DNA from 4 places in the Bradyrhizobium denitrificans genome. Region 1 is predicted to be linked to each of the others. Evidence: predicted binding sites of a transcription regulator. Region 1 holds the regulator's gene; each other region holds the start of a gene.
What was found. Region 1 encodes PhoB, which activates phosphate uptake and scavenging genes when phosphate is short. Its sites were predicted from a motif close to TGTCATNNANCTGTCAT; they were not measured.

Region 1 (7,970 bases):
GCGCGATCGCGACCGACGTTCCGGTGATCACCAGATTGTAGCGTCGCTTGCGCGCGGGATCCGTCAGCGCCCAACGATAGGCTCCGACCATCAGCATGCTGTCGGCCGTATCGACGGTCGCCATCGCCGCAGCGAACAACGCCGGGAACACCAGCACATGGGCGAGGCTCGCGCCGCGCGCTGCTTCGGTCGCAGAAAGGCTGAGGAGACCGATCTCGCTCGCGGTATCGAAGCCGAGGCCGAACAGGAACCCGAGCGGATACATGTGCCAGGCGCGGTCCACGAGGCGCAGCACAGGACGCAGCAGACGAATGAGAACGCCCCGCCCTGCATTTGCCGTGTCTGCCATTTCGGACTGCTGCGACACTGCCGGGCGCCGCCACAGATTGACGAACAGAACGAGGTTCGCGAATGCGATCAGCAGCAGGAAGCCGGCCGAAACCGAGGTGCCGATGGCACCACCGATCGCCCGAATTGCGCTGTCCCCGCTCAACAGATCGGCGCCGGCGACCAGGCTGACGATAATGGTGGCGATGACGACGACGCTCGAATGTCCGAGCGCGAAATAGAGACCCGCAGCGCGCGGCGTGTCCCCCTCCTGCACCAGCTTGCGGACCACGTTGTCGATCGCAGCGATGTGGTCGGCGTCAACCGCATGGCGCAATCCAAGTAGCCAGGCCAGCATGGCCGTGCCGACGATGGCGGGACGGTCGGCATAGAGCGCAAACGCCCAGGCCCAGGCAAGCGCGTTGGCGAGCACGAGACCGGCCAGCAGCGCGACATTGCGGCCGCCCGCGGTCTGCAGCCAGGCCGGCGCTGCGCGCGGAGGCTGGGGATGATCAATTGGGAAAATCGTCATACTCAGGCAGGAGAGCAAGTCTCGCGCCAATTGGCAAGCCTTGCTCCGCCCGGCCCAGATCAGGCCGAATTCGCGCCGTTCACCCCCCGTCTCGCCTGGATCGGCCAGCCTCTGTGGCAATCCGCTGTCCGGTCACGCACAAACAATGACCAGCCGCTGAAGACCTTCGCTTGCCCCCGCCTCACCGGACCGAGGCGCTTTGCGCCGCGATCTCGCGCCTGACAGCGGCCTCGAACCCGCTGGCCGGCGCGGCGAACATCAGCCGGGTCTCCTCATGGAACGCCGAGAAGATGCCGACGACGACCGTCTCGCCGCCGATCTCGGCCAGGATCGGCGAGCCCGAATAGCCGAAATTCGCCAAGCAATGCACCGTCAGCAGCCGAGCATCCTCAGTCATGCCGGCGCTGCAATTGCGCTGTCCGGTCGGCGAATAACGCCGCTCCTGGCCGTAGCCGATCTCCGAAATCGTCCCGGCCGCCGTCGCAGCCGCAAGTTGCTCGCGCGTGAGCGCTGTGACCGCCACCGGCCGCGACGGCAGCGCATCCTTCAGGACGATCAGGGCCCAATCGACGCGCGAGCGGTCAAGCGACCATTTGTCGTGCTGGATCGGCGCGAAGTCGGGCGCCACGATCAGCTTGTCGGCAATCGACGAGGCTGCCGGCGTGCCCTTGTTCATGCCGGCCAGGAAGTGGACGTTGCCGGGACTGACCTGGGCGACGCCGTTGAAGACGCAATGCGCGGCCGTGAGCACCAGGCGCGGCGCCACCAGCGTGCCCGTGCACGAACCGCCCGTGCTGTATTGGGCCACGGTGACGACGCCGATCGATGATGCCGGCCACGCCGTGGGATCCACGACCTCGCCGATGTGCCGGTCGAGCCCGAGCAGTTGCTCGGGCCGCGGATTGGCAATGCCTGAATCGGCCGCTTCCGGCTTGGGCCGCCAGGCCGCGATGGCCTGCTCCGCCTGTCGCCGCTGCGCCTCACTCAACGCGACACGCTGGACCTCGCGGCCCGCGGACCGCACGCCATTTCGCCCCGCCATGACCAGCCAGGCATAGCCCTGCACGACATCCTGCGCGACCACCCGCCCGTCGAGCATCATCAGGCCGAGCATATATTGCGACTGGGCGAAGCCCTGGGCCGCGGCGCGAGAAAACCATCGGCTGGCTTCGCCATGATCGCGGGCGACGCCTTCCCCATTGTAATAGACGACGCCGAGATAATGCTGCGCGACGGCGAGGCCCTGATCCGCCGCCTTCCGGTACCAGGCCATCGCCTCGGCAGGGTTGCGCGGCACACCCCAGCCGAACGCCTGCATGAAGCCGACATCGAACTGCGCCCGCGCATCGCCTTTGGCCGCCAGCGGCATCAGCCGCCGCATCGCCATGGCGTGCTGGCCATTGGCCGCCGCGGCCACGGCCTCCTCGAGTTCGGCGGCCGAACCGGGCACAATGGCGGCGAGCCACACGGCTAAGACGAGAGCAATTGTCCTGATCATCGCGTCCGCGGCATCCCGGTCATCATGATGGGGAGACCAGCAGACCGGATCAAGACGGCAGCCCCATGGCCGCGCGCAAAACGGCTGCCCCGCGCTTACGCCTGCTCGCTCTTGGCGAAGCGGTCGTCGAGCGCATAGCCGGCGCCGCGCACCGTGCGGATCGGATCCTGCTCGCGGCCGGGATTGAGCAGCTTGCGCAGGCGGCCGATATGGACGTCCACCGTGCGCTCGTCGATATAGATATCCCGGCCCCAGACACTGTCGAGCAACTGCTCACGGCTGAACACGCGGCCCGGATGCTCGAGGAAGAATTCGAGCAGGCGGTATTCGGTCGGGCCGAGATCGATCGGCCGGCCCGAGCGCGCCACCCGGCGCTTCTCGCGGTCGAGCTCGATGTCCCCATAGGACAGCACCGTCGCCAGCCGCTCCGGGCTCGCCCGCCGCAGCAGACCCTTCACCCGCGCCAGCAGCTCAGGGACCGAGAACGGCTTGACGATATAGTCGTCCGCCCCGGTCGCCAGACCGCGCACGCGCTCGCTCTCCTCGCCGCGCGCCGTCAGCATGATGATCGGCAGCTGCTTGGTCTCGGGCCGCGTCCGCAACCGGCGGCACAGTTCGATGCCGGACAGGCCCGGCAGCATCCAGTCGAGCACCACGAGATCGGGAACGCGCTCCTTCAGCCGCGTGTCGGCCTCGTCGCCCCGCCCCACGGTCTCGACCTCGTAGCCCTCGGTCTCCAGATTATAGCGCAGGAGCGTGGTCAGCGCCTCTTCATCTTCCACCACCAGGATGCGCGCAGTCATATCGAACGAGTCTCTCTCAGTTGCCGGGGACCGTGGTGGCGAAGCTCGTCATGTCGCCCTTCGGACGCTTGTCGACCATCGCCTGGCCCTCGATCATGTAGAACACCGTCTCCGCGATATTGGTCGCGTGGTCGCCCATCCGCTCGATATTCTTGGCGCAGAACATCAGATGGATGCAGAACGAGATGTTGCGCGGATCTTCCATCATGTAGGTCAGCAGCTCGCGGAACAGCGAGGTGCAGATGGCATCGACCTCCTCGTCGCCCTTCCACACCGCCATCGCAGCCGGCAGGTCATGCGCCGCATAGGCATCCAGCACCGACTTGACCTGCGACTGCACGAGATCCGTCATGTGCTCAAGGCCACGGATCAGCTTGAGCGGATGGAAATCACTTTCCAGCGCAGCAACCCGCTTGCCGATGTTCTTCGCGAGGTCGCCGATGCGCTCAAGATCAGTGGCGACGCGCATCGCGCCGACGATCTCACGCAGGTCGACCGCCATCGGCTGCCGGCGCGCGATGGTCAGCACGGCGCGCTCCTCGATGATGCGCTGCAGCTTGTCGACCTCGGCATCGGCGGCGACGACCTTCTGGCCGAGCGCGACGTCACGCCGAACCAGTGCGTCGACGGAGTCGACAATCAGCCGCTCGGCGAGACCGCCCATCTCCGACACGAGCCGGGTCAGATCCTGCAGATCGCTGTCGAACGCCTTGGCGGTATGTTCACTGGCCATGATGATCTCCTGAAGGCAATGATGCTGTCGGCGTCAGCCGAACCGGCCGGTGATGTAATCCTGGGTCCGCCGATCGCTCGGCGAGGTGAAGATCTTGCTGGTGTCGTCGAACTCGATCAACTCGCCGAGATACATGAAGGCGGTCTTGTCGGAGACACGCGCCGCCTGCTGCATGTTATGCGTGACGATCGCGATCGTATAGTTCTCCGAGAGTTCCTGGATCAGCTCCTCGACCTTGGCGGTCGAAATCGGATCGAGCGCCGAGCAAGGCTCGTCGAACAGGATCACTTCGGGCCTGACAGCCACGGTACGCGCGATGCACAGGCGCTGCTGCTGGCCGCCGGACAGCGACAGGCCGGAGGCGTTGAGCTTGTCCTTGACCTCGTTCCACAGCGCGCCGCCGCGCAGCGCCTTCTCGACCCGGTCGTCCATCTCGGACTTCGAGATCTTCTCATAGAGGCGGATGCCGAAGGCGATGTTCTCGTAGATCGTCATCGGGAACGGCGTCGGCTTCTGGAACACCATGCCGACCCGGGCGCGCAGCAGGTTCAGGTCGAGCTTGGGATCGAGGATGTTGGTGCTGTCCAGCATCAGCTGGCCGGTGGCGCGCTGGCCCGGATAGAGATCGTACATCCGGTTGAAGATGCGCAGCAAAGTCGACTTGCCGCAGCCGGACGGACCGATGAACGCGGTGACGCGGTTGGTGCCGAGCGACAGGTTGATGTTCTTCAGCGCGTGATGATCGCCGTAATAGAAGTTCAGATTTCGCGCGATCACCTTGGCCGGCGCCTCCGGCAGCGACTTGGCGGGAATGGCGGCCGTCGGGCTGCTCACGGATACGGACATGTCGGTCATTTCGAGCTCCTCTCGGCGCCCAGGATGCGCGCACCGATGTTCAGGGCCAGCACGGTCAAGGTGATCAGAAGGGCGCCGCTCCAGGCCAGCTGTTTCCAGTAGGCATAGGGGCTCTGGACGAAGTTGTTGATGGTCACCGGCAGGTTCGCCATCGTCTTGGAGAGGTTCATGCTCCAGAACTGGTTCGACAGCGCGGTGAACAGCAGCGGCGCGGTCTCGCCGGCGACACGGGCGGTTGCCAGCAGCACACCGGTGATGAGGCCGGAGCGCGCGGCGCGGTAAGCGATCCGCCGGATCACCAGCGAGCGCGGCAGGCCGAGCGCCGAGGCTGCCTCACGCAGCGGATTGGGCACCAGCAGCAGCATGTCCTCGGTGGTTCTCAGCACCACGGGGATCACGATCACCGCCAGCGCCAGCGAGCCGGCGATCGCCGAGAAGCCGCCCATCGGCACCACGACCGCACCGTAGATGAACAGGCCGATGATGATCGACGGCGCCGACAGCAGGATGTCGTTGATGAAACGGATTATCGAGGTCAGGCGGTCGTTGCGGCCATATTCGGCGAGATAGGTGCCGGCGAACAGGCCGAGCGGCGCGCCGATGCCGACGCCGATGATGGTCATCATGATCGAGCCGACGATGGCGTTGCGCAGACCGCCGTCGCTCGATCCCGGCGGCGGCGTATCAGCGGTAAAGACCTGCAGGCTGAGCCCGGCCAGACCGTTATAGAACAGCGTGAACAGGATCAGCGCCAGCCAGGTGACGCCGAACGCGGCGGCAGCAAAACAAAGGCCACGGACCACGATGTCGGTGCGGCGCCGGCGCGTGTAGATCGGATTGACGGGACTGGGCTGAGCGTCAATGGCAGTCATGAGCTATTTCCCCGCCTTGGTCTCGAGCCGCATCAGCATCAGACGGGCTGCCGCGAGCACGAAGAATGTCAGAACGAACAGCAAGAGACCGAGCAGGATCAGGCTCGACTGGTGCAGACCGTCGCTCTCCTGGAACTCGGAGGCGATCGCGGCCGAGATCGTCGTGCCCGGCGCAAAGATCGATGACGAGATCCGGAACGAGTTGCCGATGATGAAGGTCACCGCCATGGTCTCGCCGAGGGCCCGGCCGAGCGCCAGCATGATGCCGCCGATCACGCCGACCCTTGTATAGGGAATGACGACGCTGCGCACGACCTCCCAGGTGGTGCAGCCGACGCCATAGGCCGCCTCCTTCAGCACAGGCGGCACCGTCTTGAACACGTCGACCGAGATCGCCGTGATGAAGGGCAGCACCATGATCGCCAGGATCAGCGAGGCATTGAACAGGCTGAGATAGGATGGCGGGCCGGCGAAGATGTCCTGCAGCACCGGAATGTTGGCGCAGAGGCTGATCATGAACGGCTGGAAATTATAGGCCAGGAACGGGCCCAGCACGAAGAAGCCCCACATGCCGTAGATGATCGAGGGAATGCCGGCCAGCAGCTCGATCGCGATGCCGATCGGGCGGCGCAGCCATTGCGGGCACAGCTCGGTGAGGAAGATCGCGATGCCGAGACCGACCGGAATGGCGATCAACATGGCGATGAAGGACGTGACCAGCGTGCCGTAGATCGGGCCGAGCGCACCCAGCACCGGCGGATCCGCCGACGGCGCCCAGCGCCGCGTCCAGAGGAATTCAAAACCGTAGGCCTTCATCGCCGGCCAGGCGCCGATGATGAGCGAGACGATAATGCCGCCGAGGATCAGCAGCACCGAGATCGCCGCGAGCCGCGTGATCCAATAGAAAGTGACGTCACCGAGCTTGAAGGCGCTCAGCGCGCGCGCCCGGTCATAGGGCCCGGCAGCAGCCGCGATATCGCTGACTTCGGTTTGAACCGCCATGTCTGCCAATTCTGCCCCCTGTTTTTTCAGCACGCTTCAACCCCGATCATGCCCCCTCTCCCGGTGACGGGAGAGGGGGTTCTGGCGCGAAAGGCGTCAGCTCTTGATGTCCGAGGACCAGGTCTTCTCGATCAGCTTCACGACGTTGTCGGGCATCGGGATGTAGTCGAGCTCCTCAGCCATCTTGTCGCCCTTCTCGAACGACCACTTGAAGAACTTGATGGCTTCGGCGGAGGCCGCCTTGTCGGTCGGCTCCTTGTGCATCAGGATGAAGGTCGCGGCCGTCATCGGCCAGGACTTTTCGCCCTGCTGGTTGGCGAGAATCACATAGTAGCCGGGAGCCTTGGCCCAATCGGCGTTGGCGGCCGCAGCCTGGAAGGCCTCGACGGTCGGCTGCACGGTCTTGCCGGCCTTGTTGACCATGGCGGTGTAGGTCAGCTTGTTCTGCTTGGCATAGGCATACTCGACATAGCCGATCGAGTTCTTGGTCTGGCTGATGTTGCCCGACACGCCCTCATTGCCCTTGGCGCCGACGCCGACCGGCCATTCGACCGCGGTGTTGGAGCCGACCTTGCTCTTCCAGTCAGCGCTGACTTCGGAGAGGTAGTAGGTGAAGTTAAAGGTCGTGCCCGAACCGTCGGAGCGGCGAACCACGGCGATGGCATCGCTCGGCAGCTTGACGCTCGGGTTCAGCTTCTTGATCGCGGCGTCATCCCACTTGGTGATCTTGCCGAGATAGATGTTGGCCAGCGTCTCGCCATCCAGCACCATCTCGCCCGGCTTCACGCCCTCGAGGTTGACGACCGGCACGATACCACCCATCACCATCGGCCACTGCACCAGGCCGTCCTTCTCGAGCTGCTCGGCCTTGAGCGGCGCGTCGGTGGCGCCGAAGGTCACGGTCTTGGCCTGGATCTGCTTGATGCCGCCGCCGGAGCCGATCGACTGGTAGTTCAGACCGTTGCCGGTCTCCTTCTTGTAGGCGTCAGCCCACTTGGAATAGATCGGGAACGGGAACGTCGCGCCCGCGCCGGTGATGTCGGCAGCGAATGCCGACGTCGATGCGGCGACCAAGCCGGCAGCGACGATAGCTTTGACGAAATTCATAGCTGGTCTCCATGCTCGGGAAGCGAAGCGCCATGTGCGCCCGATCGCGCTTCCCCGGCCGCTTTACGGGGCCTCGGTGCCGCTTTTATAAAGGTTCAATGACACTCAGATGACAGTCACAAGCCTTTGAGATCTATTGATATTTGGACCTGACCCCGATTTTTTACGGTCTCTCCGCCCCCGCGCAGCCGCCCGTCCGCCCATCCCCTTAAGAGAGCGCCGCTCAACGGGGCCCGCTCCC
Region 2 (7,970 bases), on a different contig from region 1:
ATGCCGCAGCCCGTCGCGATCGCCACAATATCGGCCTGCCGGGCCGGCGTCGGCTGGCTGCCGGTGATCTGGTAGATGCCATTGTCCATGACGATGATGGCCAAATTTTTGGGCGCCAGAGTCGCGATCGTGGCCAGGCAGCCCAGCTGCATCAGCAATGAGCCGTCGCCTTCGAGCGCAAACACCCGGCGTTGCGGCTGCGCCAGGGCGACGCCGAGTGCGATCGGGCAGGCCAGCCCCATGCTGCCGAGCATGTAGAAATTCTGCGGCCGCTGGCCGGCGGCCCAGAGGTCGAAATTGGTGTTGCCGATGCCGCCGATCACCGCTTCCTCCTGCGTCAGCCTGGCGACCAGCCGGCAGGTGAGATCGAAGCGATTCATGACCTTGATGTTGCGCGCGCGGTCGTTCATGCGAACAGCTTTCCGCCGGTGAGCAAAGGCGACAGGATCAGCGCGACGGCAGCCTGCGTCGCGACCGCCTGCTTGATGGAGCGGTCGACAATGAATTCGAGCTCGTCGAAGCGCGTCATGGTGTGATGCTCCATGGCCAGCGCATCGAGCACAGGGCGCATGGTCCGGCACACCAGCGACTGGCCGTAGTTGAACTCGCCGAGCGTGCCGCGCTCGGACACGACCATGATCAGCGGGATCTGGCAGGGCACGACCAGCGAGGCCAGCACGTTCGGCAGGGTCGCGAAGCCGGAGGTCTGCATCAGCAGCGCGCCGCGCCGCCCGCCCATCCAGGCGCCGGCGAGGATGCCGACCGCTTCCTCCTCGCGCGCGGTGGCAAAGGTCGTGAAGAACGGATCGTCATGCAGGCTCTGGATCAGCGGCGTCAGCACCCGGTCGGGAACGTAAGGGACGAGGTCGATGGCGTTGCGCTTGAAGCCCTGCAGGATGATCTCGTGCCAGCTCGGCGGCGATGCGGATCGCGCCGCATCGGGTGGGGCGGCCATGGTCGTGCCTCTCGGTGTCGTGCCTCTCGGTGGGATGCGCGCCGAGCTTGACGGCCGCGGACCGATTGTCAACATGCCGGCCCGGCCGGTCAGGCAACCGCCGCTCGCGTCCGAAAGCAAGAAGCAGGAACCAGGAGGTCGCTCGACCATGGCTGCGAATTCCAAGCGCGTCTTCTACGTCAAATATCTCGCGCACCCGATCTTCAGCGAGCGGCTCGCGGCCCGTCCGGATGTCCGGCTCGACCGGTTGGACAATGACACTCCGGACCCCGAAGCGGCGCCGATCATGGCGGCGGCTCACGCCTACCAGATCGGCGCGGCCCGTGACGAGCTTGCGCCGCGCTTCCATGTCGATGCCGACCTGCTGCGCCGCGCGCCCAATCTGCTGATCGTGTCCAGCAACGGCGCCGGCTACGATCCGGTGGACGTCGACGCCTGCACCCGGGCGGGCGTGCTGGTCGTGAACCAGTCGGGCGGCAATGCCCATTCAGTCGCCGAGCACACGCTCGGCATGATGCTGACCCTGTCGAAGCGGATCATTCAGTCCGACCGCCGGCTGCGCCGGGAGCGCGACGTCAATCGCAACGACCTGATCGGCAATGAGGTGCAGGGGCGGACGATCGGCATCGTCGGGCTCGGCAATGTCGGCCGCCGGGTCGCGGAGCTGTGCCGGGGTCTGCTGGGCATGACCGTGCTGGCCTACGATCCCTATCTCTCGCCGGAGGAGATCGCCGCCCGCGGCGCGGAGAAGGTCGAGCTCGCCGATCTGATGCGGCGCTCCGATTTCGTCTCGATCAACTGCCCGCTGACGCGGGACAGCCGCGGCATGATCGGCCACCGCGAATTCGCACTGATGCAGCCGCATGCCTATTTCATCACCACCGCCCGCGGCTTCATTCACGACGAGGACGCCTTGCTGGCGGCGCTCCGCGACCAGCGCATTGCCGGCGCAGGCCTCGACGTCTGGGCCAAGGAGCCGCCGCCGCCGGAGCATCCGCTGCTGCAATTCGACAACGTGCTGGCGAGCCCGCACACCGCCGGCGTCACACGGGAGGCGCGGCAGAACATGGGCCAGATCGCCGCCGAACAGCTGCTCGCCGCCCTCGATGGGCGGCGGCCGCCGCGCCTGATCAATCCCGAAGCCTGGCCGCGCTACAGCGACCGGTTCCGCGCGACGTTCGGAGTGACGCCGTCCTAGAAGCGGCAAGCAGGAGACGACGAGAAGATTTTATGCGTCTGAAGCTGCAATGCAGCAATGAACATTCTATCCGGGGCGGCCCTGACGATCTGCCCATTGCTATTTTCCCGGCGGTCTCGACAGGCGGGACCTCGCTGATCATTTTCTCAGAAGCGCCATGAGCTTAAGCCTGGAATTTGGCTCGGCGCCGAAGGGAAATCGGTCCGATGCGCCGCCTGAATTCATTGCTGAAGGCCACTCAAAGCCGCGTCCGGCGCGCCGTCTCGACCTTCGTCGCCATCGCCGCAGCCAGTCTTCCGTCGGCGGGGGCGTGAACGGGGTTCCGCTGTTCCATCAAATATTTGGCCCTGCGGCTTGAGATCCGTCCCCAGCCGCTGTTCAACCGCGCTAACATGGACTCAACCACTGCTGACCAGCGGGGAGAGCCATGTCGCATTACGTCGTTCATTTCATGAAGGATGTGCTCGGCGAGAACGGCCGCCAGAGCGAGATTTGCCAGTGTACGCTGGAAGTTGAGGCCGAAACCGAAGGCCAGGCCGCCGAGATCGCCAAGACGCGATTCTGCGAGCAGCAGGCGCTGCACGACTGGTCGTTGCACGCCGATCGCATCCAGGTGAAGGCTGCCGATTTTCCATCCTGACCCGCAGGGTCAGCGGCTCGCTCCCGCCGGCGCCTCGGTCGTGCCGGGGCCGAGCGAGCGCTGGACCATGACCGTATCGGACCATCGGCCGTAGCGGTAGGCGACCCCGGGCAGCAGGCCGACGCGGACAAAGCCGAACCGTTCGTGGATGCCGAGCGAGGCCGTGTTGTCGGCATCGATATAGCCGATCATCTGCCGATATCCCGCGGCGGCGGACGCGTCGATCAGCGCCTGCATCAACAGCCGGCCGACGCCGCGGCCGAGATGCTCATGATGGACATAGATCGAGTGCTTGACCGCGAAACGGTAAGCAGGCCGCTTCCTGAACTGCACGACATAGGCATAACCCACCACCTCGCCGCGGAACGTCGCGACCAGATGTGGCAGGCGGTGGTTGCGCAGGTTCTTGCGCCGCTGCTTGAGATCGTCAGGTTCGGGCGAGCCGGAATTGGCGGCGCTGTCCTCGACGCCCCGGCGAATGTGCCGCCGGTAGATCGCCAGCATGGCCTCGACATCCTCGTCGCGCGACGGCCGGACCAGCACCGGCGGTTCGGCGTCGAGCACGGTCGCGGGATTGTCCATCGTTCGAATTACTCTGCGCAAACATAGGTATGGAGCCGAATCCGGCCAGCTTCGTCGATCTCCTTGTACAATCCCTGAATCTCGACGTCGAAGCCCGGAAACGTGTTGAAGGCGCGTTCGAACATCTTGAGGTAATCGATCATCGGCCGGGCGCGGTCGGACAGCCGCTCGCCCGGGACGATGGTGGCAATGCCCGGGGGATACACCACGAAGGGCGTCGTCGCGATGCGTCCGTCGATCTGGGCGATTGGCAGATAATCGACCTCGTTGCGCATCAGCGCACGCGCCGCCTCGCGCGGCGACATCGCGATCTCCGGCAGATGCTGCGGCTGGAACTGCCTGGCTTGCAGCGCGCTCACCTCGGCCTCGCGGTAGAACCGGTGCATCTCGCCGCAGAGGTCGCGCAGCCGCACCTTGCCGTAGCGGCCGAAGCGGCGCCGGGTGAACTCGGGAATGGCGTCCTCCAGCAGCACGTTGTCGTCGTGCAGCCGCTTGAAGGCGACGAGCCCGCTGATCAGGGTGCCGGCCTTGCTGGCCTCGACGCCGGGGGTCAACAGGAAGAGCAGCGAGTTGAGGTCATTTTTCTCGGCCACGATGCGGTTCTCGCGCAGATATTGCGCGACGATCGGCGCCGGGATGCCGTGGTCGGCGTAGCCGCCGGTGGTGCGGTCGAAGCCCGGCGTGAGCAGCGTGAGCTTGTTCGGATCGGTCATGGCGAAGCCGGGCGCGAGATCCGGAAAGCCGTGCCATGCTTCGCCCGGCGCGAGCTGCCACAGCGCGGCGTCGGTCGCGAGTTGGTCGGTCGAGATCGCCTCCCAGGCCACGTCATGCCGCCCGCCCGGGCTGGCGGCGTCAGGGATCGACACCCGGTCGGGCACGAACGGCTCGAAGAACCAGCGCCGCGCCGGATCCTTCTCCTTTTCCTCGAATTCCCGGCGCATCGCCCTGATCTTCTTGCGCAATTCGATCCCGAGCCGGATCGTGTCGTCCCACAGGACTTCGCCGGAGCGGCCCTTCATCATCTGCGCGCCGACGTCGAGGGAGGCGAACAGCGGATAGAACGGCGACGTCGAGGCGTGCTGCATGAAGCTTTCGTTGAAGCGGCGATGCTCGACTCGGCGGCGCTGACCCTTGATGTGGCGATCCTTGATGTGGATCTGCGACGCCTGCGAGAAGCTCGCGAGCTGCTTGTGGGTCGATTGCGTGGCGATGATGCCGGGGGCGTCGGGCCCGAGCTCGGCAAGTCCCATGGCGAACCGGCCGGCATAGAGCGGGTGGAATTTCATGAAGCCCGCCCAGGCCTCGTCGAACATAATGTAGTCGCAGAGATGACCGATGCGCTGCAGGATCATCTCGGCGCTGTGGATCGTGCCGTCATAGGTGCACTGCTCGACAATGGCGACGCGGAACGGCCGTTCCTTGCGCCAGGCCTCGGGGTCCTTCACCAGCGGGTTGTTGCGGATCTGCTGCCGCAACTGCTCCTCGTCGAGCAGATCCCAGCGCATCGGCCCGATCAGCCCCCAGGCATTGCGGACGGTGGGAACATAGACCGGAACGCCGCCGGAGATCAGCAGCGCGCCATGATGGGCGGCCTTGTGATTGTTGCGGTCGAACAGCACGAGGTCGCCGTCGGTCACCAGCGCGCCCAGTACCACCTTGTTGGAGGTCGAGGTGCCGTTGAGGACGAAATAGGTCTTCTCGGCGCCGAAGATCTGCGCCGCTTCCTTCTGCGCGCGCAGCGCCGGACCCTCATGGGTCAGCAGGTCGCCGAGATCGAGCACGGAATTGTCGAGATCGTCGCGGAACACGGCTTCGCCGAGATGCTCGACGAAGATCCGGCCGATCGGGCTGCGGCTATAGAACACGCCGCCATTATGGCCGGGGCAGGTCCAGAGCTGGTTGCCTTCCTCGGCATAGTCGACCAGCGTGCCGAAGAACGGCGTCTTCAAGGTCTCGGCATATTGCTTCAGCCGGCTGATCAGGTTCTTGGCGATGAACGCCGGCGTTTCCTCGGACAGGAACACGTAGCCGTCGATGAAGTCGAGCACCTCGACCGGGAGGTCCTCGAACCGCTTGCGGCGAATCAAGAGGATGATCGGGAAGTCCAGGCCGCGCCGCCGCATCAGGTTGATCAGGGCCGCCGTCTTGCCCTCCAGCCCCTTCTTGCCCCAGTCCACCACCATGCAGCCGATCGCGGCATCGGTCTGCACCGCGATCTCGGCATCCTCCAGCTTGCGGGCGCGCACGACCTCGAAGCCCGAGCGCTGGATCTCCTCGATGATCTGGTTGAAGCGCAGGCCGGCGAGATCGTCGGTCTCGAACACGGGCGCGGCGAACAGGAAGGTGAAGCGGCGGAAGTATTCCATGAGAGTCTTTCGGCTGGGTGGGCAGCCACCTGTCGACGGCTTCGATGACAATGGGATGACAATCGGGCCGTCTCCGGGTGACGGTTCTGCCGATGGCCTCGCTTTGTTCGTATTCTGCACCTTGAGGCGCGATGGCGCCCTGGCGCTTGTCTTGACCCTGTCGCAGTGGCAATCGTCCAACGCTTGAGCGACCCGAAAGGACCCATCGTGCTCCCTGACTGGATCTCCCTCGATTGTGCCGCGCCGTCCGAGAGCCATCGGCAGGCGGCCATGGCGCGCCAGGCGCAGCTGACCAAGCCGCTCGGTGCGCTTGGCCGGCTGGAGGAGGTGGCTGTCGAGCTGGCGGCGCTGCAGGCGACGGACTACCCAGGTGCCGACCGGGCGCCCGTCGTGCTGTTCGCCGGCGATCACGGGATCGCGGCGCAGGGGGTCTCGGCCTATCCGCCGGAGGTCACAGTGCAGATGCTTCGCAACTTTGCCGGTGGAGGCGCGGCGATTGCGGTGCTCGCGCGTCATCTCAACTGCCCGCTCGAGGTGGTCGACGTTGGCACGCTGGCGAGCGATGCCGTTCCCGGCGTGGTGGCCGACAAGACGCGCCGCGGCACGCGCGACTTCAGTGTCGCGCAGGCGCTCACGCCGGAGGAGGTGGCCTTCGCCTGCGATGCCGGGCGCCGCGCGCTGGCGCGGCAGGCCGATCATCAGCCGCAGCTCGTCATCTTCGGCGAGATGGGGATCGGCAACACGACATCAGCCGCCGCGATCGCCGCCGCGCTATTGTCCTGCGCGCCGGTCGACATCGTCGGCAGCGGCACGGGTCTCGACGCCGATGGGCGCGCCAAGAAGGCCGCCGTCATTGTCGCAGCCCTGGCGCGGCATGGACTGACATCGGACGCGGCGGTGGCGGATATCCTGGCCGCCGTCGGCGGCTTCGAGATCATCGCAATGGCCGGCGCCATGATCGCTGCCGCGCAGCGGCGTTGGCCAGTGCTGGTCGATGGCTTCATCGTCTCGGTCGCGGCGCTCGCGGCGGTCAGGCTCAATCCGTCGTGCCGTACCTGGCTACTGTTCTCGCACCGCTCGGCCGAGCGCGGTCATGCGCTGGTGCTCGACGCGCTCGGCGCCCATCCTTTGATCGATCTCGACCTCAGGCTCGGGGAGGCCTCCGGCGCCGCCACCGCGCTGCCGATCATCCGGCTCGCCTGCGCGCTGCATAACGGCATGGCCACCTTCGCGGAGGCTGCCGTCTCGGGACGCGACGCGTGATGCGGATCGATCTGCTGCGGCACGGCTCGACCGGGCGCGACGGTTATCTCGACGGCCGCACCGACCCGCCGCTCACGGATGACGGCTGGGATCAGGTCGGGCGGCAGACCGAGAGCCGGATGTGGCGCCGCGTCGTGAGTTCGCCCTTGGCACGCGCGCGTGCGGCCGCCGAGGACTATGCGCGGCGAACCGGCTGTACGCTGGAGATCGATGGCGATTGGCGCGAGCTTCACTTCGGCCGCTGGGACGGACGGAGGCGCAGGGACATTGCCGCCGAGGCCCGCGGAGCCGACTTGCTGGCGGCGTTCTACGCCGATCCCGCAGTTGCGGCGCCCGAGGGCGAGAGCTGGGCCGACCTGCAGGCGCGGGTCGCGCGCGCCGTCGAGCGTGTTCTGACCCATTCAGGGGCGGCACCGGTTCTGGTGGTCAGCCATGGCGGTGCCATCCGTGCCGCGCTATCGCATTTGCTCGGCTGGCCCTTGCCTCAGCTGTGGAGCTTGCGGATTCAGCTTGGCACCCGCATCACGCTCGAAGCCGGGCGGGGGGCGGACGGCGCGCCCTGGGGCGAAATCGTCGAGATCATCCAGCCATGAGTTTGCGTGACTTCTGGATCGCATTGCAGTTCATGACGCGTCTGCCGACGCCGCGCGTCGTCGAGTCCCGGCCGGACGATCTCGCACGGGCATCGCCGTGGTTTCCGGCCGCAGGGCTGGTGATCGGCGCGTGCCTGGCCCTGATCGCCCGGATTTTCCAAAGCGCCGATCCATGGATCGTCGCGCTGGCCGTGGTCGTCGCCTGGATCTGGATCACAGGCGCGCTGCATCTCGACGGTCTCGGCGATGTCGCCGACGCGTTCGGCGCCGCGCATGGCAAGCCCGAGCGCTTCATCGCTGTGCTGGGCGATCCTCATGCCGGCAGCTTCGCGGTGGTGGCCATCAGCCTGCAGATCGCCGCCAAGCTGGTGCT
Region 3 (7,970 bases), on a different contig from region 1:
CTGATCCGGCAGGCCCAGCTCTGGGTATTCGAGGACTTCAACGCGACGCTCGCCCCACTCGATATTCGCCCCTCACAGTATTCGATACTCGTCGTGATTCGGGACAATCCGGGGTTGTCGCAAATGGCCCTGTCGGAGGTGCTCGGCATCGGCCGCTCGGCGATCATTCCACCGCTTGACGAGTTGCAATCGCGCGGATTGCTCGAACGCTTGCCGACGTCAGACCGGCGCACGCACTCGCTGCATCTCACCGGAGCGGGCATCGCGCTGCTTGAGCAAGCCGAGAGTCTGGTCCAGGAGCACGAGCGTCGGCTGATGGATAAGGTCGGCCCTCAAGGACATCAGCAACTTCTGCAGGTGCTCAAAGTATTCGGGCGAAATCGGTAACGATCCCTCCAAACGCAGAGACCGGGGCGCTACGCCTTCTTCTTCACGTCCTTGACGTTGGAGAACACGATGCCTTCGGCGCGCTCCTTGGTGTAGCCGAGATAGAACTCGTTCTTGGCCAGAAACACCGGGTCGCCATCGACATCGTCGGCGACGCCGGAATTGTTGGCGGCGATGAAGGCCTCGAGCTTCTTCTTGTCATCGCAGGAGATCCAGCGCGCCAGCGAGAACTCGGAGATCTCGAACTCGACGGGCAGCGAATATTCGGCATCGAGCCGTGCCTTGAGCACGTCGAGCTGCAGCGGGCCGACGACGCCGACGAGCGCAGGCGCGCCGTCGCGCGGCCGGAACACCTGCACGACGCCCTCCTCCGACATCTGCTGCAGCGCTTCCTTCAGCTTCTTGGCCTTCATCGCGTCGGTCAGCCTGACGCGGCGGACGATTTCCGGCGCGAAGCTCGGCACGCCGACGAAGGTGAGGTCCTCGCCCTCGGTCAGGGTGTCGCCGATGCGCAACGAGCCATGATTGGGAATGCCGACGACGTCGCCGGCGAAGGCTTCGTCCGCCACCGAGCGGTCCTGGGCGAAGAAGAATTGCGGGCTCGACAGCGGCATGGTCTTGCCGGTGCGCACCAGCTTCGCCTTCATGCCGCGGTTGAGCTTGCCCGAGCACAGCCGTGCGAAGGCGATGCGGTCGCGGTGGTTCGGGTCCATGTTCGCCTGGATCTTGAAGACGAAGGCGCTCATGCGCGGCTCGGCGGCATCGACCTTGCGCAGGTTGGATTCCTGCGCGCGCGGCGACGGCGCATAGCGGCCGAGGCCTTCCAGGAGATCGCCGACGCCGAAATTGCGCAGCGCGCTGCCGAAATAGACCGGCGTCAGATGGCCCTCGCGGAACGCATCCAGCTCGAACGGCTTGCAGGCCTCCCTGACCAGCTCCAGTTCGTCAGTGATCTGGCTCATGTCGAGATTGGCGTTGATCTTGCCGAGCTCGGAGATCTCGATCTGCTGCGCGGCGCCGGTCTTGGCGCCGCCGCCTTCGAGCAGACGCACGCCGCCGTCGCGGATGTCATAGGTGCCGATGAAGTCGCGGCCGCGGCCGACCGGCCAGGTCATCGGCGTGGTGTCGAGCGCCAGCGTCTTCTCGATCTCGTCGAGGAGATCGAAGGTGTCGCGGCTCTCGCGGTCCATCTTGTTGATGAAGGTGATGATCGGGATGTCGCGCAGGCGGCACACCTCGAACAGTTTTCGCGTGCGCGCTTCGATGCCCTTGGCGGCGTCGATCACCATGACGGCGGAGTCGACTGCGGTGAGCGTGCGGTAAGTATCCTCGCTGAAGTCTTCGTGGCCCGGCGTGTCCAAGAGATTGAACACGAGCCCCTCGAACTCAAAGGTCATCACCGAGGTCACGACGGAGATGCCGCGCTCGCGCTCGATCTTCATCCAGTCCGAGCGGGTGTTGCGGCGCTCGCCCTTGGCCTTGACCTGGCCGGCAAGGTTGATGGCGCCGCCGAACAGCAGGAGTTTCTCGGTCAGCGTGGTCTTGCCGGCGTCCGGATGCGAGATGATGGCGAAGGTGCGCCGGCGCGCCACCTCGTCGGACAAGGCGGTGCGGGCGGGCTGTTCGGTCGTGACGGCGGTATCGGACATGAGGCGGCAGGCGTCGTTTCGGGGCCAGAGAGCGGGCGATGTCGTGGGAAACGCGCGGGATCAATGCCGCCGCGCGCCCTCCATATAGGCGTTTTGCACCGCAACTCCAACCGGGGAGTTAACCGGGCGGCCGACGGGATAGCTCCGGCGCTGGCACCCCGCCCGCGGCCGTCCTTCGAGACGCCCGGCTGTGGCGGGCTCCTCAGGACGAGGTCTGAAACGCGCGGCGAGGTCTTCGCGACCAGATTCCCCCTTCAACCGCATGGTGAGGAGCGCCGCCGTTGCGGCGCGTCTCGAACCATGAGCCCCAACGCCCTTAGGAAGGCACTCCCATCCAGTCACCCGTGCCGGAGCACCGACACCAGCCAGAAGGCCAGCGCCGAGACGATGGCGGAGGCCGGAATCGTGAAAATCCAGGCGTAGACGATCGATCCGGCCACGTTCCAGCGCACCGCCGAGGCGCGGCGGGCGGCGCCGACGCCGACGATGGCGCCGGTGATGGTGTGGGTGGTGGAGACGGGCACGCCGAGGAAGGTCGCCAGGAACAGGGTGATGGCGCCGCCGGTCTCGGCGCAGAAGCCCTGCATCGGGTTCAGCTTGGTGATGCGCAGACCCATGGTGCGGACGATCCGCCAGCCGCCCATCAGGGTGCCCAGCGCCATCGCCGCCTGGCACGACAGCACGACCCAGAACGGAACCGTGAAATGCTCGCCGAGATGGCCCTGCGAGTACAACAGCACGGCGATGATGCCCATCGTCTTCTGCGCGTCATTGCCGCCATGGCCGAGCGAGTACAGCGAGGCGGAGGCGAATTGCAGGATGCGGAAGGCGCGGTCGACTGCGAACGGCGTCGAGCGGACCGAGGCCCAGGACACGATCGCGACCAGGATCATCGCCAGGATCAGTCCGACCAGCGGCGACAGCACGATCGCCAGCACTGTCTTCGATAGCCCGCTCCAGACCGTGGCCGAGATGCCGGCCTTGGCCACCCCTGCCCCGACCAGCCCGCCGATCAGCGCGTGCGAGCTCGACGACGGGATTCCGGCGGCCCAGGTCACGAGGTTCCAGACGATGGCCCCGACCAGCGCGGCAAAGATCACCTGCGCGTCGACGATCGCGGGATCGATGATGCCGGTGCCGATGGTCTGGGCGACGTGCAGGCCGAAGACGCCGAAGGCCACGAAATTGAAGAACGCGGCCCAGAACACCGCATATTGCGGCCGGAGCACGCGGGTCGAGACGATGGTCGCGATCGAGTTGGCGGCGTCGTGCAGGCCGTTCAGGAAGTCGAAGGCGAGCGCGACGGCGATGAGGCCGACCAGGATCGGAAGGCCGAGATGAGCGTCCACGGCGCGACCCTACCCTAGACCTGTTCGATCATGATCGAATTGATCTCGTTGGCGACGTCGTCGAAGCGGTCGGCGACCTTCTCCAGATGATCGTAGATCTCCGCGCCGACGATGAAGTCCATGGTGTTGGCGTTGCGGTGCTTGAGGAACAGCTCTTTCAGCCCGATGTCGTGAAGGTCGTCGACGCGGCCCTCGAGCTTGGTCATCTCCTCGGTGATCGCAGTGATCATCGGCACGTTCTGGCCGATCGCCTGCAACAGCGGCAGCGCGCGCCCGATCAGGTTGGCGCAGTCGACCAGCAAGGTGCCCATCTCCCGCATCGTCGGCTCGAACTCCTTGACCTCGAACAGCACCACGGCCTTGGACGTCTGCTGCATCTGGTCGATGGCATCGTCCATCGAGGTGATCAGGTTCTTGATGTCGCCGCGGTCGAACGGGGTGATGAAAGTGCGGCGGACGGCGGTCAGCACTTCGCGGGTGATGTTGTCGGCCTCGTTCTCGAACTGGCTGACCCGCTGGCAATGCACCAGAATGTCGTCGCCGCCCTTGAGCATGTCCTGCAGCGCATGCGCGCCCTGGATCACCACCTTGTTGTGGCGGGCGAACAAATCGAAAAACCGCTCCTCCCGCGGGAGGACGGCACGAAACCAGTTCAGCATGGGACGAGATCCATCGATTCCGAAACGGGCCGGGGCCGGCCCGTCACAGAAGTGTCATACTCCGGATCGCGTCACAGCAGAAGCGGCGGCCGGATCATCCACCGCTTTCTGCCTTTTCGGCGTTACCCCAACAAATCAATGACTTAGAGGGATCGCTTGAACAGATGGGCGATTTCCCCGACCACCCCGCGGCGGAAGGTGAGCACGCAGGCGACGAAGATGACGCCCTGGATGACGGTCACCCACTGCCCGAAGCCGGCCAGATATTGCTGCATGGCGATGATCACGAAGGCGCCGACGACCGGACCGAACACGGTCCCAAGACCGCCGACCAGGGTCATCAGCACGATCTCGCCCGACATCGACCAATGCACGTCGGTGAGCGAGGCGTTCTGGGCCACGAACACCTTCAGCGCGCCGGCAAAGCCGGCGATGGTGCCGGACAGGATATAGGCCAGCAGCTTGTACTGGTCGGTCTTGTAGCCGAGAGAGATCGCGCGCTGCTCGTTCTCGCGGATCGCCTTCAGCACCTCGCCGAACGGCGAGTTGATGGTGCGGAAGATCAGCAGGAAGCCGGCGAGGAAGCCGACCAGCACGACGTAATACAGCGTGGTGGGCTTCGACAGGTCGATGAAGCCGAACAGCCTGCCCTGCGGGATGCCCTGGATGCCGTCCTCGCCATGGGTGAACGGCGTCTGCAGATAGACGAAGTACAGCAGCTGCGACAGCGCCAGGGTGATCATCGAGAAGTAGATGCCCTGGCGGCGGATCGAAATGTAGCCGGTGACAACCGACAGCACGAAGGCGCCGGCGATGCCGGTGAGGATGCCGAGCTCCGGCGGCAGGCCCCAGACCTTCAGCGCATGCGCGCTGCAATAGCCGGCGGTGCCCAGGAACATCGCGTGGCCGAACGACAGCAGCCCGCCATAGCCGATCAGCAGATTGAAGGCGCAGGCCAGCAGCGCAAAGCACAGCGCCTGCATCACGAAGAACGGGTATAGCCCGGTAAACGGCACGATGGCGAGCAGCGCGGCCATGATGACGAACACGATCATCTCGTCGCGCATCGCGCGCGGCGTGATCGGCAGGGTCTCGTCGGTGATCGATGTCATGTCAGGCCGCCCGTCCGGTCAGACCCGTCGGCTTCACCAGGAGCACCAGGACCATCAGAACGAAGACCACGGTGTTGGAAGCCTCGGGATAGAAATATTTGGTCAGTCCCTCGATCACGCCGAGCGCGAAGCCGGTGATGATCGAGCCCATGATCGAGCCCATGCCGCCGATCACGACCACCGCGAACACGACGATGATCAGGTCGGCGCCCATCAGCGGCCGGACCTGGTTGATCGGCGCCGACAACACGCCGGCGAGCGCGGCGAGGCCAACGCCAAGGCCGTAAGTGAGCGTGATCATGCGCGGCACGTTGACGCCGAAGGCGCGCACCAGGGTCGGATTTTCAGTGGCCGCGCGCAGATAGGCGCCAAGCCGCGTGCGCTCGATCAGGAACCAGGTCGCCAGGCACACGATCAGCGAGAACACCACGACCCAGCCGCGATAGATCGGCAGGAACATGAAGCCGAGATTCATGCCGCCGCGCAGCTGATCGGGGATCGCGTAAGGCAGGCCCGAGGAGCCGAAATAGTTCTGGAACAGGCCCTGCACGATCAGCGCGATGCCGAAGGTCAGCAGCAGGCCGTAGAGGTGGTCGAGCCCGGTCAGCCACTGCAGCAGCGTGCGCTCCAGGATCATGCCGAAGATGCCGACGATGATCGGCGCCAGCAGCAGCGCCCACCAATAGTTGATGCCGCCGAGGTTCAGCAGGAAATAGGCGCAGAACGCGCCCATCATGTAGAGCGCGCCATGGGCGAAATTGATGATGTTGAGCATGCCGAAGATGACGGCAAGCCCGAGACTGAGCAGCGCGTAGAACGAGCCGTTGATCAGTCCGACCAGGAGCTGTGCGTAGAGGGCCTGCATCGTCTTGTTCTGTCTTCTCTCGGCGTTTCCTAAAGGACGAGCAGCCCCGGCAGCGGACCGCCGGGGCTGCAGCGGCTCACTTCTTCAACAGGGCGCACGCACTCTTGTCGAGCGGCGTGAAGGCCTGGTCGCCCGGCACCGAGCCGACCAGCTTGTAGAGATCCCACGGCGCCTTGGACTCGGACGGTTTCTTGACCTCGAACAAATAGGCGGTGTGGATGGTGCGGCCATTGGGCTGGATCTCGCCCTTGCCGAACAGCGCATCCTCGGTCGGGATCGACTTCATCTTCTCGACGATCTTGACGCCGTCATGGGGGTTCTCGCCGAGCGCCTCCAGCGCCTTGAAGTAATGCAGGAGGCCCGCATAGACGCCGGCCTGCACCATGGTCGGCGGCGCACCGTTCTTCATCCGCTTGGCAAAGCGCTCCGAGAAGGCGCGGGTCTGGTCGTTCATGTCCCAGTAGAAGGTTTCGGTGAAATTGAGGCCCTGCGCGATGTCGAGCCCGATCGACTTGACGTCGGTCAGGAACAGCAGCAGCGCGGCAAGCTTCTGGCCGCCCTTGGTGATGCCGAACTCGGCCGCCTGCTTGATCGAGTTGGTGGTGTCGCCGCCGGCATTGGCGAGGCCGATGACCTTGGCGCCCGAGGACTGCGCCTGCAGCAGGAAGGACGAGAAGTCGGAGGTGTTGAGCGGGTGCTTGACGCCGCCGATCACCTTGCCGCCATTGGCGGTCACGACCGCCGTGGTGTCGCGCTCCAGCGCCGCGCCGAATGCATAGTCGGCGGTCAGGAAGAACCAACTGGTGCCGCCCGCCTTGACCAGCGCCTGGCCGGTGGTGTGCGCCAGCATGTAGGTGTCATAGGTCCAGTGCACCGTGTTGGGCGAGCACTGCGCATTGGTGAGGTCGGAGGTCGCGGCCCCCGAATTGATGTAGACGCCGTTCTTCTCCTTGACGACGTTGTTGACCGCCAGCGCCACGCCCGAATTCGGCACGTCGACGATGATGTCGACCTTGTCGACGTCGAACCATTGCCGCGCGATCGAGGTGCCGATATCCGGCTTGTTCTGATGGTCGCCGGAGATCACATCGATCTTCCAGCCCTTGCCCGCGAGCCCGGAATCCTCGATGGCCATCTGCGTCGCCAAGGTCGAGCCGGGGCCGCCGAGATCCGAATACAGGCCGGACTGGTCGGACAGCGCGCCGATCTTGACGGTCTTGTCGCCGGCCGAGGCGATGCTGCCCGCCGCGAAGCTGAGCGCCGTTCCCAGCAGCAATGACGCGATGAATCTGTTTTTCATTTCCAACTTTCCAGAATGTTCCAAGAAACGGTCCCAGCGCCGGTCAGACGCCGAGGTAAGTATGAAGCTTGTCCATGTTGGCGGCGAGATCGGCATTGGCGAAACCGTCGATGACCTTGCCGTGCTCGACGACATAATAGCGGTCGGCGACGGTCGAGGCGAAACGGAAGTTCTGCTCGACCAGGAGGATCGTGAACCCCTCCTTCTTCAGCCGCGCGATGGTGTGGCCGATCTGCTGGATGATGACCGGCGCGAGGCCTTCGGTCGGCTCGTCCAGCATCAGGAAGCTCGCGCCGGTGCGCAGGATGCGCGCGATCGCCAGCATCTGCTGCTCGCCTCCCGACAGCTTGGTGCCCTGGCTCTTCAGCCGCTCCTTCAAATTCGGAAACAGCTCGAAGATCTGGTCGAGCGTGAGCCCGCCCGGCCGCACCACCGGCGGCAGCAGCAGGTTCTCGCGGACGTCGAGGCTCGCGAAGATGCCGCGCTCCTCCGGACATAGCGCGATGCCGAGCCGCGCGATTCGGTCCGAAGTCATGCGGATCAGCTGCTGGCCGTTGAACTGCACCGAGCCGGTGCGCTTGCCGATGATCCCCATGATCGACTTCAAGGTCGTGGTCTTGCCGGCGCCGTTGCGCCCGAGCAAGGTGAC
Region 4 (7,970 bases), on a different contig from region 1:
CGCATTTCCGGCGCTGCGCAGGCCCGGCTCCCACGACCAGGTCGTGGCATGAAACACTGTCGTGATGCCGTTGCTGACCGCCTGCCGGTCGCTGTCGATCAGGGCCACGTCGATCGGAAAATCGACGCCGGCGCGCGGCATCATCTGCCGCTCGAAGGCATCGCCGTGGATGTCGACAATGCCGGGCAGCACGGTCAGTCCGCGCGCGTCGAGTGCCATGCCCGATGGCGGGCGGCGGGGATCGATCGCAGCGATCTCGCCGTTGGCGACGAGCAGCGATGCTTCGACGAGGTCGGAGCCGATCAGGCAACGGCCGTTGGAAATCGAGATGTCGGTCATGGGGCGGCACTCTGCCGCAGCGCGCGGCCGCCGTCGAGAGCGGCTTCATATTTGTCCAGGAAGGCGCTGATCTCGAGCCGCCGGAAATCAGGCAGCGCCCGGCGCAGCGCCGCGTGGTCCCAATCCCACCAAGCGAGATCCATCAGACGCTGTTCGACCTCGACCGGAAAACGACGCTTGATCGGCCGGGCCGGGTTGCCGGCGACGATCGTATAGGCCGGCACATCCTTGGTGACCACGGCTCCCGCAGCGACCACGGCGCCGGTGCCGATGTTGCGCCCAGGCAGCACGATTGCGCCATGCCCGATCCAGACGTCATGGCCGATCTCGACGTGATGTTCCCGGCGCCACGTGAAGAACTCCGCATCATCGGCCTCGCCGGGAAAATACGCGCTGGCGCGATAGGTGAAGTGGGCCTGGGTCGCGCGGTGCATCGGGTGATTGCCGGGATTGATCCGGGTCATTGCCGCGATCGAGCAGAACTTGCCGATCGTCGTGTAGGTGATCTGGGAGTCGTTCACGACGTAGGAATAGTCGCCCAACGTCACCTCCTGCAGGATGGTGCGGGCGCCGACCTCGCAATAGATGCCGAGCTTCACGTCCTGGAGCTTGGCCGAGGGATCAACAGTTGGTTCGGTCGAAAGTGATTTGCCGGCCATCTCGCGCTCTGTGTGCGGTACCTTGCGGTGGATGATGCCTCATTATGACGAGTGCGTGACAGCCGCATGACGCCGGATGTGTGGATGATCGTCGCAGCGCAGCGTGACTGTCACATATCTGTAGAATCCGGACGCTAGCGATAGCGACAAAGCGAGGCGTCTGGAGAATTCTATGCTGGTGGTGGATGGCCTGACGTGCCGCTTCGGCACGAAAGCCGCGGTCGACAACGCATCATTCTCTATTGCTCCCGGCAGTTTTGTCGGCGTGATCGGCCGATCGGGGGCCGGCAAGTCGACCCTGCTGCGCTCGATCAATCGCCTGAGCCCGGTGACCTCCGGGCGCGTCCTCTTCAAGGACCTCGACGTGACCGCGCTGCGTGGTCGCGAGTTGCGGCAGTGGCGCGCACGCTCCGCCATGATCTTTCAACAGTTCAATCTCGTCGGCCGGCTCGACGTGCTGACCAACGTGCTGATGGGGCGGCTGGCCGAGATTCCGTCGTGGCGCTCGCTGGCACAGCTCTGGCCGGCGGAGGACGTCGCCATGGCACTGTCGGCCCTTGAGCAGTTCGACATGGCTGCGCTTGCCGCGCAGCGCGCCGATCAATTGTCCGGTGGCCAGCAACAGCGTGTCGCGATCGCGCGCGCTCTGGTCCAGAATCCTGAGATCATTCTTGCCGACGAGCCGATTGCCTCGCTCGATCCGCGCAATACCAAGATCGTGATGGATGCGCTGCTGCGCATCAACAAGCATTTCGGCATCACCGTGATCTGCAATCTGCATTCGCTGGATCTGGCGCGGAGCTATTGCGATCGCCTGATCGGCATGGCCACGGGGCGGGTCGTTTTCGACGATGTGCCCGCGGCCCTGACGGCGCAGATTGCGCGCGAACTCTACGACCTCGAGGCTGACGAGGTCATGGGAGCGGCTCATCCGGCGCCGGCGGCAACCGTGCCGGCGCTCGGCGAAGCCGCCGTGGCCTGACGACAGGAATTTTCTGCGACCTTGGATCTCCGCAGGTGCTGAGGACGAGGTCTGTTATTTACTGCAACAAGAGGGCAATTCATGATCAATCGTCGCATCGTTCTCGCGGGCGTCGCTGCGCTGGCGTTCACCGCTTCGGCCTCCGCTGAAGATTGGAGGGCGAAGTATCCAGAGCTGACCTTTGCTATCATTCCGGCAGAGAATGCGTCCGGTGTGACTGAGCGGTGGACGCCGTTCGTGAACTATCTATCCAAGGAACTCGGTACCAAGGTCACGCTGCGCATCGCCAACGACTATGCAGCCGTGATCGAGGGGCAGCGCGCCGGCAATATCCACATCGCAAGTTATGGCTCGGCCTCGTTCGCCCGCGCCCGGCTGACTGGTGTCAAGATCGACGCCTTCGCCAACGACATCAATGGCGACGGCAGCACCGGTTACTACTCTGTGTTCTTCGTCAAGGCCAACAGTCCCTATCAGAAGGTCGAGGACCTCAAGGGCAAGAATCTCGGCCTGGTCGATCCTAACTCGACCTCCGGCAACAACGTGCCGCGTTTCGAGCTGAACAAGATGGGCATCACCAATGCCGATGGCTATTTCGGCAAGGTCGTGTTCACCGGCAGCCACGAGAATGCGATCCTGGCGCTGGCGCAGGGCACCGTCGACGTCGCGGCGAACCAGTGGACCAGCGATAACGACTCGACGCTGGCGCAGATGCTGACCAAGGGCATGCTGAAGAACGCCGATGGTTCGCCGATGAAGAAGGACGATTTCCGCATCATCTACAAGTCCGCGCCGATCATCAATGGTCCCTACGCCTACAGCTCGGACCTGCCCGAAGACGCCAAGCAGGCGATCGCCAAGGCCTTCTTCGAAGCTCCAGCCAAGGACAAGGCGGCCTACGATCGTCTGTTCGACGGCCAGCGGAAGGGCTTCAATCCAGCTACGACCAAGGACTGGGACGGCACCATCGACCTGATCAAGTTCGTCGACAGCCTGCGCAAGAAGGCCTCCTGATCGACACATCATGCCAGCAAGAGCCGGGTCGGACAGACCCGGCTCTTGTCTTGCGCAAGGTTGGTCGAGCAAGCTTTGTCAACCCACGTCTGACACATCCGAACCGGAAGCAGCACAACTCCGATGGCGGTCGCCGTTTCGATCCTGCCGAGCCAGCAACTTGCGGCTCTGAACGGCGTCTATCGCCGGGCGGTGTTCCGCCGTCGTCTGCGCTTTGCGATCTCGGCGGTGGTGTTCATCGCCGTGCTGCTGGTTGCGGCGGTCGGCGCCGAGGTCAATCTGCGGACGCTCTACACCTACTTCGGCAATTTCGTCAGCTATTTCGATCGCATCTTCACGCTCGATGACGGTCAGCGGGTCTGGACCAACATTCCCGAATGGTTCTGGGGCCTCAAGAAGTGGCTCAAACTGCTCGGCGAGACGCTGCTGATCAGCTATGTCGGCACCATCGCGGGCATGGTCGTGGCATTCTGCCTCAACTTCCTCGCCGCGGAGAACACCTCGCCGGCGCCCTGGATCCGCTTCGTGGTACGGCGCCTGCTCGAATTCGCCCGTACCGTGCCGGGCATCGTGTTCGCGCTGATTTTCGTCATCGCCTTCGGTCTTGGCCCGATCCCCGGCGTGCTCGCGATCGCCGTGCATTCCAGTGGGGCGCTCGGCAAGCTGTTCTCCGAGGTGGTCGAAAACGCCGACATGAAGCCGGTCGAGGGCATTCGCGCGACCGGCGCAAGCTGGCTGTCCTGCATGCGCTTCGCGGTGCTGCCGCAGGTGATCGCCGGATTTTCCAGCTACACGCTGCTGCGCTTCGAAATCAACGTGCGCGAAGCCTCGGTGATGGGCTTCGTCGGCGCCGGCGGCATCGGGCAGGAACTCGTGGTCGCAATCCGCAAATTCTACTACTCGGATGTCAGCGCCATCCTCGTCATGATCGTGCTGACGGTGTTCCTGATCGATATCAGTACCGGCTGGCTGCGCGGACGGTTGTTTGGCGCGGAGGCCCGCTCATGAGCCGTCAGCAGGCGCCCGACTCGCAACAGATCCGGGAGCGCTATCCCGAGATCTTCGACCGGCCGCTGTCCGCCCGGCTGGCGACGCCGCTGGTGCTGGTGCTCGCACTGGCGATCTTCGTCTTCGGCCTTGTCGATCTCGAATTCTCGCCGTCGCGCATGCTGTCGGGCCTCAGCCAACTCGGCTGGATCGCGCTCTTGATGCTGCCGCCGGATCCCGGCGCCTCGCTGCCGATCTATCTGAAGGCCCTCGGCGAGACGCTGTCCATCGCCGTGCTGGGCACGACGCTGGCCGCATGTTTTGCGCTGCCAGTCAGCCTGCTCGCAGCGCGCAACATCATCCCCTCGGCGATCTTCCGCTTTCCGGTGCGCCGGCTGTTCGACACCATCCGAGGCGTCGACACGCTGATCTGGGCGCTGGTCTGGATCAATGTCGTCGGTCTCGGCCCGTTTGCCGGCGTGCTCGCGATTGCCGTTTCGGATTTCGGCGCGCTCGGCAAGCTGTTCTCGGAAGCGATGGAAAGCGCGGACAGGAAACAGGTCGAAGGCGTGCGCGCCTCGGGCGGCAGCGCGCTGCACGAGATCCGCTTCGGCCTCCTGCCGCAGGTTCTTCCCGTGATCGCCGGCCAGGTGTTGTACTTCATCGAATCCAATACCCGTTCGGCGACGATCATCGGCATCGTCGGTGCGGGCGGCATCGGGCTGCAGCTGGCCGAGCAGATCCGCGTGCTGGAATGGCAGCGGGTGTCGTTCCTGATCCTGATGATCCTGGTGGCGGTCGCGGCGATCGACTGGATCTCGGGCAAGCTGCGCTTCGCCATCATCGGCCGCCGCGCCGTCGCCTGATCATGTCGGCAGCTGAAGGTAGAGGTCGTTCGTAAGCAAACGATGAGCGTGCGGCCTCGCTTGTGTGCGCCGCACGCGCTGTCGCAAATCCTTCATGCGCCGCCTTTAGGGGAAGCTCCGGAACTGGCCGCCGTGCCAGACATACGGAGTTTTCAACGTCATGAAGGTCACCCGCCTCGTTCTTGCGCTGCTCGCGCTGGTCGTCCTGGCGCCGTCGCAGCAAGCCAAAGCCGCTGACGTCATCTGCTACAATTGTCCGCCGGAATGGGCTGATTGGGCCTCGATGCTCAAGGCCATCAAGACCGATCTCGGCTATGACATCCCGCACGACAACAAGAACTCCGGCCAGGCGCTGGCCCAGATTCTCGCCGAGAAGAGCAATCCCGTCGGCGACATCGGCTATTTCGGCGTCACCTTCGGCATGAAGGCGAAGGCGCAGGATGCGCTGGAAGCCTATAGGCCGGCCAATTGGGACCAGGTCCCGGCCGGTCTGAAGGACGCCGACGGCTATTGGACCACCATCCATTCCGGCACGCTCGGCCTGTTCGTGAACAAGGACGCGCTCGGCGGGAAGCCGGTCCCGGCCTGCTGGAAGGATCTGCTGAAGCCCGACTACAAGGGCATGGTGGGCTATCTCGATCCGAGCTCGGCGGCTGTCGGCTATGTCGGCGCTGTCGCGGTCAATCTTGCGCTTGGCGGCTCGCAGTCCAATTTCGATCCGGCTCTGAGCTTCTTCAACGACCTGAGCAAGAACGATCCGATCGTGCCGAAGCAGACGTCCTATGCGCGCGTGGTCTCGGGCGAGATCCCGATTCTGTTCGACTACGACTTCAACGCCTACCGCGCAAAATACACCGAGAAGGGCAATTTCGAGTTTGTGATTCCCTGCGAGGGTTCGGTGGTGTTTCCTTACGTCGTCGGCCTGGTGAAGAATGCGCCCGACAAGGACAAGGCGAAGAAGGTCATCGACTACCTGCTCTCCGACAAGGGCCAGGCGATCTGGACGAATGCCTATCTGCGTCCGGCACGTCCGATCGAGCTGCCCGAGGCCGTCAAGACCAAGTTCCTGCCGGACAGCGACTACGCCCGTGCCAAGAGCGTCAATTGGGGCGACATGGAAACGGCGCAGAAGGCGTTCGTCGACCGTTATCTGTCCGAGGTCCGCTAAGGAGGACCAGGTCCCGCCGGCCCTGGCCGGCGGGACGTCCGTGATCTCATGTCGCACAAATCCTTCGTCTGGATCTGCCTGTTGCCTTTGGCGGCCGTGACGGCCGCCTTCTTTCTGCTGCCGATGGCGCGGCTGCTCGTCACCGGTGCGGAAGGACCACGCGGGCTGGCCGAATATCTCGCGATTCTCGTCGAGCCGCGCTACCGCGCCACGCTCCTGAATACGGTGCTGCTGGCGGCGGCGACCACCGTCGCGACGCTGATCATCGCAACCATCGCCGGCCTGTTCCTGCAGCGTCACCGCTTCCCCGGGCGTGCGGTTCTGGTGGCGATCCTGACATTCCCGCTGGCGTTTCCCGGCGTCGTCATCGGCTTCATGATCATCCTGCTGGCCGGCCGCCAGGGGCTGATCGGCGATGTCTCGGCGCGCCTGACCGGAGACAAGCTCGTCTTCGCCTATTCGATCTATGGCCTGTTCCTCGGCTACCTCTATTTTTCGATCCCGCGCGTCATCCTCACCATCATGGCCGCGGCGCAGAAGGTCGATCCGGGGCTTGCGGAGGCGGCGCGCTCGCTCGGCGCCGGGCCCTTCGCCGTGCTGCGCGACGTGATCCTGCCGGCGCTCGCGCCGGCTCTTGTGGCCTCAGGTGCCATCGCCTTTGCCACGGCCATGGGTGCGTTCGGAACGGCCTTCACTCTGGCCACCAATATCGATGTGCTGCCGATGCTGATCTACACGGAGTTCACTTTGGCCGGAAATCTCGCGACGTCGGCGGCGCTATCGGTCGGGCTCGGCGTGATGACCTGGCTCATCCTGGCGCTGGCGCGCTCCTTTACCGGCAACTCCGTTGCGGCGGCGGGATAGACGCGTGCGCGACCGGATCATCTTCGCCCTGCAACTTCTGTTCACCTTGATCGTCGCGGCGTTTCTCGTCGTGCCTGCCGCGCTTTCGATCGCGGCGGGCGTGACCGTCAACTACTTCCGCGGCATCCAGTCCGGCGTCACGCTGCAATGGGTCGCCCAGGTCTTCGATCTCTATGCCGGCACGATCATGGCCTCGATCGCGATCGCGCTGGGGACGCTGCTGGTCACGCTCGTCGTTGGCGTTCCCGCAGCCTACGCGCTCTATGTCCGCAGCGGCCGGCTGGCTCGCCTGGTCGAGGAGATCATCACCTTGCCGGTCGCAATTCCGGGTCTCGCGCTGGCGCTCGGGCTGCTGTTGTCCTATGGCGGCTTCGGCAACTTTCGCCGCTCGTGGCTGTTCATTCTTGCGGGCCATGTCATCTTCACGATGCCGTTCATGGTGCGCTCCGTCATGGCCATCTTCGCCAGCATCGACGTCAAGTCGCTGGATGAAGGCGCCGCATCGCTCGGTGCCGCGCCCTGGCGCCGTTTCGTCGATGTCATCGTGCCCAATGCGGCGCCGGGCATCCTGGCCGGCAGCCTCATGGTGGTGACGCTGTCGCTCGGCGAGTTCAACCTCACATGGATGTTGCACACGCCCTTGACCAAGACCCTGCCGGTCGGGCTCGCCGACAGCTACGCGTCGATGCGGCTCGAAGTGGCCTCGGCCTATACGTTGATCTTCTTCGTCATGATCATTCCGCTGTTGGTGGCGATGCAATGGATCGGCGAGATGGGGAGTGCGAAGTGACGATGATGATCCGCCATGGCGCGGCGCTGAAGGTCGAGAACTGCGGCAAGACCTTTGCCGACGGCACCTGCGCGCTCGCGCGCGCCACGCTCGACATTGCGCAGAGCGAGACGCTGGTGCTGCTTGGTCCCTCCGGCTGCGGCAAGACCACGCTGTTGCGGATCGTCGCCGGGCTGGAGATGCCCGATGCGGGCGGCCGCGTGCTGTTTGACGGCAAGGATCTGACGCGGCAGCCGATCGAGAAGCGCAATGTCGGGATGGTGTTCCAATCCTACGCGTTGTTTCCCAACATGACCGTGGC

Region 2: HL671_RS32375 (Orn/Lys/Arg family decarboxylase) is a predicted target of PhoB. The motif match lies at 5,786-5,802, and genes of this name have one in related genera.
Region 3: HL671_RS14405 (DUF47 domain-containing protein) is a predicted target of PhoB. The motif match lies at 4,086-4,102, and genes of this name have one in related genera.
Region 4: phnC (phosphonate ABC transporter ATP-binding protein) is a predicted target of PhoB. The motif match lies at 1,054-1,070, and genes of this name have one in related genera.

The regions. Positions count from the first base shown of each region.
Region 1 is NZ_JABFDP010000027.1:25,397-33,366, forward strand. It holds gene HL671_RS27775 (HoxN/HupN/NixA family nickel/cobalt transporter) at 1-859, opposite strand, end outside; gene HL671_RS27780 (trypsin-like serine protease) at 1,041-2,357, opposite strand; gene phoB (phosphate regulon transcriptional regulator PhoB) at 2,453-3,160, opposite strand; gene phoU (phosphate signaling complex protein PhoU) at 3,177-3,893, opposite strand; gene pstB (phosphate ABC transporter ATP-binding protein PstB) at 3,927-4,748, opposite strand; gene pstA (phosphate ABC transporter permease PstA) at 4,745-5,620, opposite strand; gene pstC (phosphate ABC transporter permease subunit PstC) at 5,624-6,622, opposite strand; gene pstS (phosphate ABC transporter substrate-binding protein PstS) at 6,719-7,729, opposite strand.
Region 2 is NZ_JABFDP010000037.1:4,148-12,117, forward strand. It holds gene HL671_RS32350 (thiamine pyrophosphate-dependent enzyme) at 1-410, opposite strand, end outside; gene HL671_RS32355 (thiamine pyrophosphate-binding protein) at 407-955, opposite strand; gene HL671_RS32360 (hydroxyacid dehydrogenase) at 1,104-2,153, shown strand; gene HL671_RS32365 (hypothetical protein) at 2,581-2,793, shown strand; gene HL671_RS32370 (GNAT family N-acetyltransferase) at 2,803-3,375, opposite strand; gene HL671_RS32375 (Orn/Lys/Arg family decarboxylase) at 3,384-5,741, opposite strand; gene cobT (nicotinate-nucleotide--dimethylbenzimidazole phosphoribosyltransferase) at 5,949-7,004, shown strand; gene HL671_RS32385 (histidine phosphatase family protein) at 7,004-7,597, shown strand; gene HL671_RS32390 (adenosylcobinamide-GDP ribazoletransferase) at 7,594-7,970, shown strand, end outside.
Region 3 is NZ_JABFDP010000011.1:237,310-245,279, reverse strand. It holds gene HL671_RS14420 (MarR family winged helix-turn-helix transcriptional regulator) at 1-387, shown strand, start outside; gene HL671_RS14415 (peptide chain release factor 3) at 417-2,036, opposite strand; gene HL671_RS14410 (inorganic phosphate transporter) at 2,375-3,385, opposite strand; gene HL671_RS14405 (DUF47 domain-containing protein) at 3,400-4,044, opposite strand; gene HL671_RS14400 (branched-chain amino acid ABC transporter permease) at 4,188-5,156, opposite strand; gene HL671_RS14395 (branched-chain amino acid ABC transporter permease) at 5,158-6,021, opposite strand; gene HL671_RS14390 (ABC transporter substrate-binding protein) at 6,098-7,321, opposite strand; gene HL671_RS14385 (ABC transporter ATP-binding protein) at 7,365-7,970, opposite strand, start outside.
Region 4 is NZ_JABFDP010000024.1:16,055-24,024, forward strand. It holds gene HL671_RS25710 (alpha-D-ribose 1-methylphosphonate 5-triphosphate diphosphatase) at 1-339, opposite strand, end outside; gene HL671_RS25715 (LbetaH domain-containing protein) at 336-998, opposite strand; gene phnC (phosphonate ABC transporter ATP-binding protein) at 1,171-1,980, shown strand; gene phnD (phosphonate ABC transporter substrate-binding protein) at 2,062-2,994, shown strand; gene phnE (phosphonate ABC transporter, permease protein PhnE) at 3,118-4,002, shown strand; gene phnE (phosphonate ABC transporter, permease protein PhnE) at 3,999-4,847, shown strand; gene HL671_RS25740 (ABC transporter substrate-binding protein) at 5,008-6,015, shown strand; gene HL671_RS25745 (ABC transporter permease) at 6,064-6,879, shown strand; gene HL671_RS25750 (ABC transporter permease) at 6,884-7,669, shown strand; gene HL671_RS25755 (ABC transporter ATP-binding protein) at 7,672-7,970, shown strand, end outside.